2 regions of the Clostridium sp. D5 genome follow, and region 2 is predicted to be linked to the other one. Evidence: predicted binding sites of a transcription regulator. Region 2 holds the regulator's gene; the other holds the start of a gene.
What was found. The regulator Rex, encoded in region 2, represses fermentation and respiration genes when NADH is low (regulators of the CRP and FNR family bind a similar motif). The targets are predictions, from matches to a motif close to ATTGTTAANNNNTTAACAAT.
Positions count from the first base shown of each region.

Region 1: HMPREF0240_RS07820 (NAD(P)H-dependent oxidoreductase subunit E) is a predicted target of Rex. The motif match lies at 5,146-5,165, and genes of this name have one in related genera.

Region 1 covers NZ_GL870810.1:313,903-322,034, reverse strand. The annotation lists gene HMPREF0240_RS07835 (class 1 isoprenoid biosynthesis enzyme) at 1-404, opposite strand, end outside; gene HMPREF0240_RS07830 ([FeFe] hydrogenase, group A) at 1,015-2,703, opposite strand; gene nuoF (NADH-quinone oxidoreductase subunit NuoF) at 2,716-4,602, opposite strand; gene HMPREF0240_RS07820 (NAD(P)H-dependent oxidoreductase subunit E) at 4,607-5,080, opposite strand; gene HMPREF0240_RS07815 (GntR family transcriptional regulator) at 6,258-6,503, shown strand; gene HMPREF0240_RS07810 (ABC transporter ATP-binding protein) at 6,626-7,528, shown strand; gene HMPREF0240_RS07805 (DUF6449 domain-containing protein) at 7,503-8,132, shown strand, end outside.
Region 2 covers NZ_GL870814.1:190,496-198,627, reverse strand. The annotation lists gene alr (alanine racemase) at 1-981, opposite strand, end outside; gene HMPREF0240_RS14440 (bifunctional ADP-dependent NAD(P)H-hydrate dehydratase/NAD(P)H-hydrate epimerase) at 978-2,483, opposite strand; gene HMPREF0240_RS14435 (redox-sensing transcriptional repressor Rex) at 2,567-3,211, opposite strand; gene HMPREF0240_RS14430 (ABC-F family ATP-binding cassette domain-containing protein) at 3,535-5,460, shown strand; gene HMPREF0240_RS14425 (NADP-dependent isocitrate dehydrogenase) at 5,640-6,836, opposite strand; gene HMPREF0240_RS14420 (GntR family transcriptional regulator) at 6,838-7,518, opposite strand; gene HMPREF0240_RS14415 (2-isopropylmalate synthase) at 7,541-8,132, opposite strand, start outside.

The DNA of each region.
Region 1 (8,132 bases), on a different contig from region 2:
AGTGCCTGTCCCAGATCATCCAGTACCAGTCCCCTGTCAAACACCCTCGTATGCCGTATAAAAGTCCGCGTTGCCTCCAAAAACCCGCTTCTCACATTCCCCGGAAGCTGTCCCAACTGAAACATCACATCCTTATCCATAGCGTCATCCAAAACCTTCTCCACCTTCTCCCGCCACATCTTCTGCCCATAGACAGCCTGAGGAAAACTCTTCAAAAGTCCGTTCATCCGCCCCCAGACTTCCCTGCACCGCGTATCATTCTCACCCTGTTCCCGCGCAGAAACACTCCGAAACATCTCCCCGTCCACCTCCACAGAAATCGTCTTCCAGATATCCGTCACCGACTTTACCGCCGCAGCAACCCCATACAGATCATCCTCCAGAACCGTTTCCCACTTTTCCATACCCGCATCCTCCTGTCACCACCAGTAATTATAACACTGTATTATTCTCCTCTTATCACAACTTCACCTAAAATCAATTCAAAGCTTTTCGCCCCAAAAACGGCTCAGGAAAAGAGTCTCCATGAAAAATCCCATGAAAGCAGTATACCATGATATTCCCCCAAAGACAACAAAGGCACAGTATGTGCGGATGCCTAAAGAGCTCTTGGTGTCCAGCCCCATCCGTCCTCCCCCGTTCAGAATCCCCTCCCGAACAGCCACTCAAAGGTGATTAGGGCGCCCGCCTCTTTGTACCTGAGGATGCGGCGCCGGGCGGAAGGTCTGCCTGTGCCTGCGGATACCTAAAGTGTGCCGTGTTTACGTTGGGATAAAATAGAAAAATCCGATGGACAGACTTTGCTTTACCAAGCAAAGTCTGAGGCGACTAAGGCCCCCAATTATCAAATTGGGGGCTGCATGTCGCCGGTTCCATCAGATTTTTCTATTTTATCCCTACGTAAACTAGGCTAAACGCCCGGCATCCGCAGGCACAGGCAGATCTTCCGCCCGGCGCCGCATCCTCAGGTACAAAGAGGCGGACGCCCTAATCACCGTCTCCCCGGTCTGTTCGCTAATTCACTTTATTATGAAGCAGTTTATGTTCTTTCCCTTTCAGTATCCCATCATAAGCCGACATTACAATAGGATTCTGGTTTGACAATTTGATCTGTGCCAGGCTGTCGATCTTATAAAGCCCTTCCAGTCTTGCCTTCTTCGTTCTAGGTCCGATCGGCACCGGCTGTCCGCCTCCGGCGATACATCCTCTCTTACATGCCATGACTTCCACGAAATCATAGTACACCTCTCCTGCTTTCATCTTATCCAGCACTTCGGATGCAGATTTCAGGCCATTCACAACCGCAATTTTTACTTCTCTGTCTCCCAGTTTTACCTTAGCTTCCTTGATACCGTCCACACCGCGCACTCCGGTAAAGCTGATTGCTTCCAGATCCTCTGATCTGTTGCTGTTTACAAGACGACGCAGCACTGCTTCTGTAACACCGCCGGTTACTCCGAAGATTGCTCCGGCACCGGATGACAGGCCGAACGGCATATCCAGCGCTTCCGGCTTCACCTGTGCAAGGTCGATTCCGGCTTCCTGAATCATACGGGTAACCTCAGTGGTAGTCAGAACATAGTCCACATTCTGCTCTCCGTCCGTAAAGTGCTCAGGTCTTGTAATTTCCGCTTTTTTTGCCGTACATGGCATAATCGAAATCACCATAGTCTTTCTGGTGTCCTCTTCTGCCTTCATGCGCGCCTCTTCCTTAATCAGTGCTCCGAACATCTCCTGCGGAGAACGACAGGATGAAATATTCTTTCGAAACTCAGGATATTTCTTTTCGCAGAACTTCACCCATGCCGGACAGCATGAAGTGAAAAGCGGAAGGTTCTCCCCTGACTCCAGGCGTTCCAGCAGTTCTTTGGATTCCTCCATAACAGTCAGATCCGCACCAAAGTTCGTGTCGTATACTTCGTCAAAACCGATGCGGCGCAGAGCTGCCACAAGGCGTCCCAGTACATTTTCCCCTTTTTTGATGCCGAACTTGTCCCCGATCGCCACACGGACTGCCGGAGCAATCTGAACAACTACACGGGTATTCTTATCACACAGCGCATGCCATACCGGTTCTACGTTCTGTTTGATTGTGATCGCACCCGTCGGACATACCGCACGGCACTGTCCGCAGCCTACACAGTCCGTCTGTGCCAGGTCTTTATTAAATGCCGGTGTCACCTGCATCTTGGAACCGCGGAAAGCAAAATCCAGGATACCCAGGCCCTGAATCTCATCACAGGTTCTGACACAGTCACCGCAAAGTATACACTTATTCGGATCTCTCACAACGCATTCGGATGTGGTATCTCTTTCCAGCTGCTTTTTGTTGTTTTCGAACCGCACGTCCATGATTCCGAGCTGTCTGGACAGCTTCTGCAGTGTACAGACACCATTTTTTGCACAGGTTGTACAGTCACGGCAATGGGAAGCCAGAAGCAGCTCAATGATCATCTTTCTGTGATGCTGCAGCCTTGGCGTGTTTGTATAAATCACCATTCCGTCCCGTGGTGTCTCGGAGCAGGATGCAAATATTCTTCCTCTGTCATCTTCTACTACGCACATACGACAGGCGCCGTAAGTGGAAAGTTCTGAATGATAGCAGAAAGTAGGAAGGTCAATTCCCGATCTGCGGATGACGGAAAGAACATTCTTTTCATTCGTAAAGGCGACCCTTCTGTTGTTGATTGTCATATAACTCATGTTCGTTTCCTCCTACCCTTCAATATGTATCGCACCAAATGCACAGGCGCTCTCGCAGGCACCGCACTTAATACATTTTTCATTATCAATGACATATGGTTCTTTGATCTGTCCGCTGATGGCTCCTACCGGACAGTTTCTCGCACACTTGGAACATCCCTTGCAGCGTTCGGCACTGATGATAAACTGCCTCATTGCCGTACAGTTATGGGATACACATTTCTTTTCAACTACATGCTGCTCGTACTCTTCTCTGAACAGCTTCAGCGTACTGACAACAGGCAGTGCCGCGCTTTTGCCCAGGCCACACAGTGCGGTATCCGTAATTGTATTTGCCAGTTCTTCCAGAAGATCCAGGTCTTCCATTTTTCCGTTTCCGGCAACGATTCTTTCCAGAATCTCCAGCATACGCTTCGTACCTTCACGGCACGGAACACATTTTCCGCAGCTCTCGTTCTGGGTAAAGTTCATGAAGAATCTTGCGACTTCTACCATACAGGTATGATCGTCCATGACAACCAGCCCGCCGGATCCAATCATGGCTCCCATCTTCTTCAGGGAATCGAAATCCAGATTGATATCCAGATGAGGCGTAATCAGACATCCGCCGGATGGTCCGCCGATCTGTACCGCCTTAAATTCTCCGTCTCCTTTGATTCCGCCGCCGATATCATAAATAACCTCGCGGAGGGTAGTTCCCATCGGAACCTCAATCAGTCCGGTATGCTTAACGCTTCCTGTGAGGGCAAATGCCTTCGTTCCGGGGCTGCTCTCCGGTCCGATGCTCTTAAACCAATCCGCACCTTCGTTAATAATCATGGGTACGTTTGCAAATGTTTCTACGTTGTTCAGTACCGTCGGTTTCGCGAACAGTCCCTGTTCTACAGTTCTTGGAGGTTTAACACGCGGCATACCGCGGTTTCCTTCTATAGATGCTGTCAGAGCGCTTCCTTCTCCACAGACAAATGCACCTGCGCCTCTGTTGATATGTAAGTGGAAGGAAAAACCGGTTCCCAGAATGTCATCTCCCAGCAGTCCACACTCTTCAGCCTGTGCAATTGCCAGTTTCAAACGGCTGATTGCCAGAGGATATTCTGCACGTACATAGATGTACCCCTCTGATGCTCCCACAGCGTAAGCCGCAATCATCATTCCTTCTATCATCTTATGAGGGTCACCTTCCATGATGCTTCGGTCCATAAATGCACCCGGATCTCCCTCATCACCGTTACAGACTACGTAACGCTCTTTTTCCTGCTGTCTTGCAACCTGTGACCACTTATAACCGGTCTGGAAACCGCCGCCCCCGCGTCCGCGCAGATTGGATTCCGTGATCTCCTGGATGACTTCCTCCGGCTTCATATTAAACAGCACCTTCTCCAGCGCCTCATATCCACCCGTGGAAATATACTCCTGTATATGTTCAGCATCAATCTGCCCGCAGTTTTTCAGGACATTTCTTGTCTGTTTTTTATAAAATGGAATCTCGTCCTGCTTCTGGTACTCGATCCCGTCCTGCTTGAATAACAGATGCCTGATCGGCTCTCCCTTTTCAATGGTCCGGTGGAAGATCTCATCGCAATCCTCAAGCTGTACCTTTGTATACAAAATTCCCTGCGGTTCGATTCTCATCAGAGGTCCCATCTCACAGAACCCATGGCATCCGCTTTTCTTAATGCCGATTTCCCCGTCACCATGTGCAATCTCTTCTCCGAAATGTACTTCCACATCCGGATTCTCCTCTACCAGTTCACACATTCTCTTGTAAATATCGCCGGAGCCGCCTGCCAGACATCCTGTACCCGCACAAATCAGCACTCTGCATTTACTGTCTTCTATCCGTGCTTTCGAAGCTTCACGAACCTGTCCGAGAGCTTCTCTATTTCCAATTCTTTCCATACTTTTAAGCTCCTCTCAACTCGCGAATTAAATCAGCTGCCGTATCCGGTGTCATCGCCGGATATACCTTGTCATTCACCGTCAGTACCGGTGCCAGCCCGCAGGCTCCAAGACAGGAAACTGTTTCCAGCGTAAACAGCATATCGTCTGTTGTTGCTTTTTCTTTGGAAAGCCCCAGCTCGCTATAAAGCCGATCCAGGATCGGAATCGATTTACGCACATGACAGGCTGTTCCGTCACATACCTTAATGATATATTTTCCTTTTGGTTCAAAAGAAAAATTCTCATAAAATGTTGCTACACTGTAAGCCTTTGCTTCATTAATCCCAAGCTTCCCTGCCACATAACTCAAAAGCTCAGGCGGCAGGTAACGGTATTCCGTCTGAATGTCCTGAATAATAGGAATCAGTGATGCCTGTTCTGCCCCATGTGACGCTATGATTTCATCTGCCTTGTCATAGTAGGTCTGATCTAACATGAGATACCTCCTTAAACTGTGTTTATAAGACCTCAAAAACCTTATAAACTGTACTTTTGTATGATATAGTTAAAATTTTATCAATCACTGTTCATTATATGGTAAATACACCTTTTAATCAATAGAAAAAACAACATTTCCCACGAATATTTCATAAAGTACATGAGCTTCAGTCTTGGGGGCGGGCGGAGGGGGACGCTTACCGGAAACCGGGACGGGCTGTGAAAAGCACCTGTCCTGTTGGAAATACGGCCGCTGCGCCAAGCAGCAGTAAGAGGAAATCCGCAAAATCAGCCGGAACCAAACGCATTCACCGTTTAATCTGGTGATTAAACGCCTCAGGCGTTTTAAAAAGCTGCTTCGGAAGCAGCTTTTTTCCGGCCGATTTTGCGGATTTCCTCTAACTGCTGCTATGCTCGCTAAAAGCATTTCCAACAGGACAGGTGCTTTTCACAGCCCGTCCCGGCTCCCGGTAAGCTGGTGCATCCGGACGGCAGGAAAGATTCGTTTTACGGTTGGGGGCTCAGACCGGGGCGGCGGATGGAGATTGAATTGATGGAGCTTGAATATCTCCAGTAAGGTTTTAATTGTTTTTATACGTTATGAAGTTGAATGATTTTTAAGTTATATCCGCCCATATCTTTAATAACCTACTGGGGATTTAAAAGTTACACCGATTCAATTTCCATCCGCTGCCCCCGTTTGAGGCCCCACCCCAGGGGGCGAATTTACTCTTCCCGCTGGATGCACCAAGCTTCATGAAGGGATAGCCGTGAGCCTCCAGAAGAACATACCTGTCCTTTCAAAAACGCTAAAACGAACCTTAGAAATTCCTGGTGGGAAATAGCCATGAAAATGGAGAGATTTTTTGATTCCGAATCAAAAAATCAGCTGACCCAGCGCGGGAAATCATCGGATTTCGCGTGATGTGTCAGCTGTGCTCCATTTTCGCGGCTGTTTCCCGCCTGGAATTTCTTAGGTCCGTGTCCGCATTTTTGAAAGGACAGGTATGTTCTTCTGGAGGCTCACGGCTATCCCTTCATGAAGCGCCCCCGTCCGTCAACGAGGCTAAAGCTCGTTAACTAGATTCTGATTTGACATATACTGGCCGATATGTTACATTAAGTGTATTATTTGAATTAGTACACTTCACACACTACCCATTCAGGAGGTCCGCATGATAAACATTGATTATCAAAGCAGAACGCCAATCTATGAGCAGATCGTGGAACGTTTCCAGATGCTCATTTTAAAAGGCGTATTAAAACCAGACGACCAGATGCCCTCCGTCCGTTCCCTTGCCCTTCAGCTGTCCATTAATCCGAATACAATCCAGAAGGCTTACGCCCAACTGGAGCAGCAGGGTTATATATCCGGTAAAAGGAAGGGGCAATTTTGTTTCAGGCACTGGCCAGCTCGCTAAGCAGAAAAAGCTTGCATTTTTTGAAGATCTGAAAAACCTGGTCTTTTATGGCAGGGAAATCGGAGTTACACTTGAAGAATGCAGCCATTTTATTGACCAGTTTTATAAAAAGGAGGTTCTGCATGATTGAATTAAATAATATAGACAAGACGTTCCAGAATATCCATGCAATAGATCATGTCACAGCATCGATCAGTGAGGGGATGATCTTTGGCCTTGTGGGAAGCAACGGTGCTGGAAAGAGTACTCTTCTGCGCCTGATTTCAGGGATTCTTAAGCCGGACAGTGGGGCTCTTCTGGTAGACGGACAGACTGCCTATGAGAATCGAAATGCCAAAGAAAATGTCTGCTTTCTCTCGGATTCGGCCTACTTCTTTCCTAATGCAACCCCTGCCGCCATGCGGGATTACTATGCAATGGTCTATCCTCAGTTCGACAGTAAGGCCTTTGACAGTCTAGTTGAAAAACTGGATATCGCGCTCACCAGAAAACTGAACACCTTTTCCAAGGGGATGAAAAAGCAGGTTTCTCTTCTGCTGGGGCTCTGCACAGGCACAAAATATCTGCTCTGTGATGAGACATTTGACGGGCTGGATCCGGTCATGCGCCAGGCTGTAAAAAGCCTGTTTGCCTCAGAGCTGATGAAGCGTGATTTCACCCCGGTCATCGCATCCCATAATCTCCGTGAGCTGGAGGATATATGCGACAGCATCGGCCTGCTGCACAAGGGGAAGCTTCTTCTCACCCAGGATCTGGATCAGATGAAATACCATGTCCATAAAATCCAGTGCGTCCTTCCCGATGAAGCCAGAGAACAGCAGCTTCTACAGGAACTGACAGTTCTGCAGTATGAAAAATCCGGTTCTCTGATGCTGATTACCGCAAGGGGCACAAAAGAAGCCCTTCTTGACTGTGTGAATAGAAAGTCTCCTGTATTTGCAGAAATACTGCCATTAACTTTAGAAGAAATCTTTATCAGTGAAACGGAGGTAGCCGGCTATGACATCAAAAATCTCATACTTTAAATTTATAGAATCCGATATCAGGCACCGCGGATGGCTTGCTGCCCTAAATGCGGTTCTGCTGTTTCTGATACTTCCTGTCTATACTCTGCTTTCCTTTGACAACTTAAAGACGCAGGGCTGGTATAAGGCCGGCAGCGAAGAATTCAGTAATTGGGCAGGCAGCACCTTTCCCGGATTTTTCAATGGTTATACCAACCGGTATTTTGCCGGGTTGATCATCATTCTGGCTATTTTATGTGCAGTAACGGGATTCTCCTATCTGCATTCCAGAGATAAGCAGGATTTCTACCATTCCATGCCTGTCAGACGCGTACAGTGGTTTGCCATCTCTTACTGGAGCGGCATAATCCTCTTTATGGTACCCTATCTGCTGTTCGCACTCTCTGCGCTGCTGATAGGCCAGGCGCACGGAATTATGAACACAAGCGTTTTGTCAAGCTGTCTGTTTTCCATGCTGGGAGCAATCCTTGGCTTTCTAATCTGCTACCACACCAGCATATTGGCCATGTTTCTGACCGGACGCATTGTAACAGGAGTGCTTGCTTCACTGGTTCTTCTTGTATACGGAAACATAATTACGATTCTAATGGACGGGCTTGCCGCC
Region 2 (8,132 bases):
CGGGATATCTGTAACATCGACCATAAACTGATCCATACAGACCCGTCCGAGAATCCTGGCGCGCCTGCCGCGGATCAGTACATCCGCCTTGTTGGAAAGCCCCCTGGAATACCCGTCGCCATAGCCTACGGGGATAGTGGCTACCTTCATTCTTTTTGGTGCCGTAAACGTGCCTCCGTAACTGATAGAAGTGCCGGCTTCTACTTCTTTCACAAAAGTAACGTGGCTGATCAGTTCCAGGGCCGGTTTCAGATCCACAGCTTTTTGAGAAACTTCATCAGACGGGTACATTCCGTATGTGGAAATCCCGGCCCGGACCAGATTGTGTTTCATGTCCGGGAAATCAATAATCCCTGCGCTGTTGTCGCAGTGATAATATGTAATATCTGCCCCCTCCGCCTCCAGGGCATCCTTCATCCATACAAATTTTTCGTGCTGCTTATACGTATAGCTCTTATCAGTCTCATCGGCTTTGGCAAAATGAGTGAACATTCCTTCCAGTTCTATATTCGGAAGCGAGCTGATCTCCCGGATAGCCTTTACACTGTCCGTATCGGGAAGGAACCCGAGTCTTCCCATTCCGGTATCAACTTTTATGTGGATGCGGACCTTCCTGCCAAGTGCAGCTGCAGCTTTTGATATTCCTTCGGCTGTCTCTTTCATATATACAGTGGCGCGGATATCATTGAGAATCATCTCCTCATACTGCTCCGGGAAAATGCATCCGAGCACAAGAATCGGCTTTTTTATCCCTTCCTTTCGAAGAGCAATGGCCTCTTCCAGGCTTGCTGTGGCGTAGCCCCATATATAATTATTCTCCTCAAACATCTCTGCTATGGGTACGGCGCCGTGGCCGTATCCATCCATCTTGATGACAGCAATGATCTGAGCACCCTCCCCGATTCTCTGTTTCATCTGCTCCATATTATATGCTATGGCATCCAGGTCTACCCTGGCATATACCCTGTTAAACTGTTTCATCGTTTCATACTCTCCTCTGTTCTTTTTAAACAGGCGCCGATCCCTGCTATCAAATCTTCTGCCAGTACACTGTAGGATCCTCTGGCGGATTTGGCTTCATCTCCTGCGCAGGCGTGCAGATACACACCGCAGACAGCCGCTTCATACGGATGCAGTCCCTGTGCCAGCAGCCCTGCAATCACTCCTGCCAGTACATCACCGGACCCGGCCTTTGCCATAGAGCTGTTTCCTGCTGTATTGACAAATGTCTGACGGTCCCATTTGGCCACAATTGTGCGGGCATCCTTTAAAGCACAGACGACACCGGCCTTCACAGTAAATGCTCTTGTCATTTCAAAACGCTTTTCCTGAAGTTCCGCAACAGAACATCCCAGCAGCCCGGACATCTCTTTCATATGGGGTGTCAGGATAATGGGACGCTCCCGCTCTTCCAGCAATTCGGGATGGCAGGCCAGTATATTCAGTCCGTCTGCATCTATCACACAGGGAGTCTTAACTTCCTTCATAACCTGTGTTGCAATACATTCCGATGTGCGGCTCTTTCCCAGCCCGCAGCCCATGCATACCACATCGGCCCAGGCAAGGAGTTCCCCAAGGGATTCTTCTTCATATTCTGTATAGGTGCTGACAATAGCTTCCGGTAAAAGCTGCTGCAGGATCACCCTGTTATCTTCATGTGTATAAATCTGTACAAGACCGGCACCGCAGGTATATGCCGCTTTTGCGCTGAGATATGCAGCTCCCGACATGCCCCGGCTTCCGGTAATCATCAGAATCTTTCCATAAGTGCCCTTATGAGAATTGGGCTTTCTGGAAGGAATCAGTTCCGGCAGATCCGATTTTTCAAATGTATAACAGACACCCGGCTCCTTTTCAAAAAGTTTCCGGCTGATTCCGATCGCCACGGGAATCGTTTTTCCTGCATACTGATGCCCCGGATGAAGGATGCATCCGAGCTTTTCGCACTCAAAAGTGACTGTCAGATCGGCGCAGAATGCCGTGCCCAGTACATTTCCAGTAGCGGAACAGATACCGGAAGGGATATCGACAGCAACCTTCTGCCCCGGCAGATCATTCATCTTTTTAATATTTGCTGCATAAGCTCCCAATACTTCTCTATTGAGGCCTACACCAAAGACGGCATCCACTATAACAGTATATTCCTGCCTGCTGATTGTTGTTACTATAGGAACACCGCATTTTTCAGCGATTTTCATCTGCTGTCTGCAATCCGGAGTCATAGACGCTTCATTTCCAATAAAAGCAGCTTCTGCCTGACATCCCTTTTCCTTTAAAAGGCGGGCAATCGCAAAGCCATCCCCTCCATTGTTGCCGGAACCGCATACAACCAGCGTTCTCTGTGTATTGATCTTCTCCTGTTCCATGGCAGTCACTGCCGCCAGTGCAGCACGCTCCATCAGCACCATAGAAGGAAGTCCGATTTCATCAATTGTATAGTTGTCTGCTTTCTGCATCCATTCGCCGGTAGGCAGATATCTCATAAGATCACTCTCCTTACTTCTCTGAAAACGAAACAACGTGTAAAAAAGGCACAAAGCCTTTGTTACACGTCTTGTGTTGTCGGTTATTTCTCATGTTCCTCATTATAACGACTGATATTATATGACAGCTTCATTAAGCTGTCATATAAATGTACGCTTTCTACAATTACGTCATCCGGTAAGTGCAGGTCTGTATGTGCAAAATTCCATATACCCTTAATCCCGTTCTCAACAAGCATATCGGCCACTTCCACCGCTTTTGACTTTGGAATTGTAAGTGCAGCGATCTCAATATCCGTATTTTTGACAAATTGTCTCAGATCATCCATCATACGGATCGGTATTCCGCGTATTGTTACGCCTTCCAGCCTTGGGTTAACGTCAAAAATACCCTGCAGTATAAATCCGCTCTTTTCAAAAGCCGCGTAATTGGCAAGTGCCTGTCCCAGATTCCCGGCACCTATGATGATTACGTTATGTTTTCGGTTTAATCCAAGAATCTTACCTATCTCGGTATAGAGATACTTGACATTGTATCCATAACCCTGTTGTCCGAAACCACCAAAGTTATTTAAATCCTGGCGAATCTGAGATGCCGTGACACTCATCTTCTTACTCAGGTCATTTGATGAAATACGTTCTACTCCTGCATCCAGCAGTTCTCCCAGATATCTGTAATATCTTGGCAGCCGTCCAATTACCGCACGTGATATCTCTCTATCTTCCACAGCTATCGCCCTCCAAACTTAATCTAGGTTATATTATATAGAATTGTACGGACAAAGTCAAATTTTTAGTTGTATTTTAAACTATTTTCGTTATAATGGAATAAGTATGTAAATTTTGGACAAAGAGCAGGACTTGGCGGTTATTGCATACCCAGAGGGCATCCCGTAATGCATGCCCTTCGGGCGGGTCTGCAGCACAGCTGCAGAATAAGGTATACCCAGAGGGCACCCCGTAATGCATGCCCTTCGGGCGGGTCTGCAGCACAGCTGCAGCATAAGGTATAACCGGCAGGCCTGATACTGAAGAGAACAGGAGGTTTCTAATGATACTGGCATGTCATAATCTCAATAAGGCATTCGGCGGACAGCTCATCGTCAGAGATGGTTCCTTCCATATAGAAGACAGGGAAAAGGCGGCTCTGGTCGGGGTAAACGGGGCTGGAAAATCCACCATATTAAAAATGATTGTGAAGGAAGAGCCTGCTGACAGCGGTGAATTTGTACTGACAAAGGGGAAAACACTCGGATATCTTGCACAGCAGCAGAATCTTGAGGGCGGCCGTTCCATATATGAGGAAGTAAAAACAGCGAAGGCGGATATTATAGAGCTTGAAAACCAGATCCGCTCGATAGAAAAAGAATTAAAATCACTGACCGGGGAGGCACTTCAGGGCAGACTTGACACCTATCACAGAATGATGTCAGAGTTTGAGGCACAAAACGGTTATGCTTACGAGAGTGAGCTGACAGGAGTCCTGAAGGGTCTGGGCTTTCAGGAGGCGGATTTTGATAAAAAGACTGACACTCTCTCCGGCGGGCAGAAAACAAGGGTCTCTCTGGGCAAGCTGCTTCTTACAAAGCCCGATATTCTGCTTCTGGATGAGCCTACGAACCATCTGGACTTAAATTCAATCACCTGGCTGGAAACATATCTGCTCAATTATCCTGGGGCTGTATTTATTGTATCCCATGACCGTTTTTTCTTAAACCGTGTGGTTACAAAAGTAGTGGAGATAGAAAACGGAGCTGTGAGGATGTATTCCGGCAACTATAAGGCTTATGCGGATAAGAAGCAGCAGATCCGGGATGCCATGATGAAAGAATATCTGAATCAGCAGCGGGAAATCAAGCATCAGGAGGCCGTCATTGAGAAGCTACGTTCTTTCAACCGGGAAAAGTCCATTAAGCGGGCGGAAAGCCGCGAGAAACTGCTGGACAAAATGACGTTAGTTGATAAGCCTCAGGAGGCAGCAAAGGATATACATTTTTCCCTGGAGCCATCTTCCTTAAGCGGCAACGATGTACTTTCAGTGGAAGGCCTGTCTAAACGCTTTGACAGCCAGACCTTATTCCAGGATATCAGCTTTGACATAAGACGCGGCGAACATGTGGCGGTCATTGGAGATAACGGAACAGGTAAAACCACTCTTCTGAAAATTATTAACCAGGTGGTTCCTCCGGATACTGGCTCTTTTACGTTGGGATCTAAGGTGAAAATCGGTTATTATGACCAGGAGCATCATGTACTGCATGATATGAAAAATATATTCGAGGAGATTTCGGATGACTATCCTTCCCTGAATAATACGCAGATCAGAAATACTCTTGCGGCTTTTCAGTTTACCGGGGATGATGTATATAAACGAATTGGTGATCTGAGCGGCGGCGAGAAGGGGCGCGTATCACTGGCAAAGCTGATGCTTTCCGAAGCAAATTTTCTGATATTGGATGAGCCCACCAACCATCTCGATATCACTTCAAAAGAGATACTCGAAAAGGCACTCAATGATTATACCGGTACCGTGCTTTATGTATCACATGACCGTTACTTCATCAACCAGACAGCCACGCGCATACTGGAGCTGGTGAATCAGACTTTTGTAAACTATATTGGCAATTATGACTACTATCTGGAGAAAAAGGATGAGCTGACGGCCGTCTACGCTTCTCCGGCAGCCGGGGGCGCCGGAGGATATGGCGCTTCGGAGGAATCTGTCTCGGAGGCAAAGCTGAGCTGGCAGGAACAGAAGGAACAGCAGGCCAGGGAGCGTAAAAGACTGAATGAGCTGAAAAAGACGGAAGAACGGATCACTGTCCTTGAAGAGAGGAATACGGAGATCGATGATCTGATGACACATGAAGAAGTGTATTCCAATTCCGTCAAATGCCAGGAACTGGCGCTGGAAAAGGCTTCTAACGAAGAAGAGCTGGAAATTCTCTACGAAAAATGGGAGGAACTGGCTGAATGATAAAAAACAGGACGGTATGCAGGAATAATTACTCTGCATGCCGGCCTGTTTTTTGTCATATAGGTAATCCCCTGGGGCTTGTCCACTCTTTATATAAAAGAACGGCTGTATGAAAGGAAGAGACGGTGTCTCCTCTACCGTTCCACACAGCCGTAAAAGTTTGCTTACCGAAGATTGTATTACAATCTTGCCGCAATCGCCTTGATAAAATCCTCGCTGTTAAGTACGGTTGGATTCTCAATTGATGTAATCAAAGCCAGATCCTTTGTCATGCTTCCTGATTCTATCGTATCAATGGTCGCTTTTTCGAGTTTGTCAGCAAATTCCATCAGTTCGTTATTCCCGTCCAGTTCTCCGCGTTTTCTCAGTGCGCCTGTCCATGCAAAGATCGTTGCCACGGAGTTGGTAGATGTCTCCTCCCCCTTGAGATGCTTGTAATAATGGCGCTGTACGGTTCCGTGTGCTGCTTCATACTCATAATATCCGTCCGGAGATACCAGTACGGATGTCATCATGGCAAGCGAACCAAATGCTGAGGATACCATGTCGCTCATTACATCGCCGTCATAGTTCTTGCATGCCCAGATATATCCGCCTTCCGACTTCATAACACGGGCTACCGCGTCATCGATCAGAGTATAGAAATATTCAATTCCGGCTGCTTTGAACTTATCATCATATTCTGCATCATAGATTTCCTGGAAGATGTCTTTGAATGTGTGGTCATATTTTTTGGAGATGGTATCTTTTGTTGCAAACCAGAGATCCTGTTTTGTGTCCAGTGCATAGTTAAAGCAGCTTCTTGCAAAACTCTCAATGGACTGATTGATATTGTGCATTCCCTGCACGATTCCAGGACCTGCAAAATTATGTACAAGTTCTTTCATCTCGGTTCCATCTTCCGCTGTGTAGACAAGCTCCACCTTGCCGGCGCCCGGAATCTTCATCTCAGAACCCTTGTACACATCACCATATGCATGTCTCGCAATGGTAATGGGCTTCTTCCAGTTCTTTACGCACGGCTCAATTCCTTTTACAACAATCGGAGCACGGAATACTGTTCCGTCCAGAATGGCACGGATGGTTCCGTTCGGGCTCTTCCACATTTCCTTCAGGTCATATTCGTCCATACGGGCAGCATTCGGTGTGATTGTCGCGCACTTTACGGCTACCTTATACTTCTTTGTGGCATTGGCGGAATCAACGGTAACCTGGTCATCTGTTTCATTTCTGTATTCCAGGCCCAAATCATAGTATTCCGTATTCAATTCAATGAAAGGCTCCAGAAGATTATCTTTGATCATCTTCCAGAGGATCCTTGTCATCTCGTCCCCATCCATCTCAACAATCGGTGTACTCATCTTAATCTTTTCCATCTTAGCTGTCTCCTCCTAATAATTCTTCATAACCCTGTTTCTTCAGGTTCTGTATGACATGCAGGATATGCTCATTGGCGAGCTGTTCTGCAAGGTCTGCATCTTTATCCCGGATCGCGCGCAGGATCTGCTTGTGCTCCCGGATCGACTTTCTGGCGCGCTCTTCTGAGACTACGGAAGACCTCCGTGCCAGCTGGACATACTTATGGAAATCCATTAATACATGGCTGAGTATCTTACTGTTTGACGCCTCATATAAAATAGCGTGGAACTTGCCGTCCAATTCGGTCACCTGATCTGCACTGCCGCCCCCTTCTTTTTTCATATGAAACTCGGAAAGAAGCATAATCTCGTCCAGCTCATCCAGCTGCTCATCTGTAATGTTCTCTGTTGCCCATCTTGCACACAGCCCTTCCAGCATAGAACGGATCATATAGATGTCACTGACATCCTTGGGAGAAATCCCTGTTACATATGCGCCCTTATTAGGGATGATAGAAACAAGTCCTTCCAGCTCCAGCTGCCTCAGTGCCTCGCGCACGGGCGTACGGCTGACTCCCAGTTCTTTCCCGATGGTATTTTCCCTTAATTCATCGTGTTCCTCATATTTACCTTTTAGGATATCGTCCCGGATTCTCTGAAAAACACGGCTGCCCAAGGAATGATCCTGATATTCTTCCATTTTATTTTTATGTCCTCCCAAGTCAGAGTGTTATATGCAGCTCGCTGCATACACTGTCTATTTTGGCAACTAATTCATCATCTGTCAAGACTGTAACGCGACCTTCTTCATATTCTTTGTCCACCCAGCGCTTTAATTCCAGTACAAGCTGCGAGTTTTTATCCACCTGGCGGTCTGCAGGAAGCTTATAATATGCGTTAATCCAGTAGGCAATGCCGGCAACACCTGATGTATTGGAGACAGACACAAGTGCTGGACGGTTCAGGTATTTGTCTGTATCAAAAATGTTATAAATCTCTTCATTCTTCAGCATGCCGTCCGCATGTATTCCGGCGCGGGTTACATTAAAATTCTTCCCGACAAATGGTGTTCTGGAGGGAACACGGTAACCGATCTCTTTTTCATAGTACTCTGCCAGCTCTGTTATCATGGTTGTATCCATACCATCCAGTGTGCCTCTGAGCTGTGCATATTCGAATACCATCGCTTCAAGCGGAGTATTGCCGGTACGCTCTCCGATCCCAAACAGGGAACAGTTCACTCCAGATGCACCGTACAGCCAGGCTGTGGTTGAATTGTTAACCGCTTTATAAAAGTCATTGTGACCGTGGAAC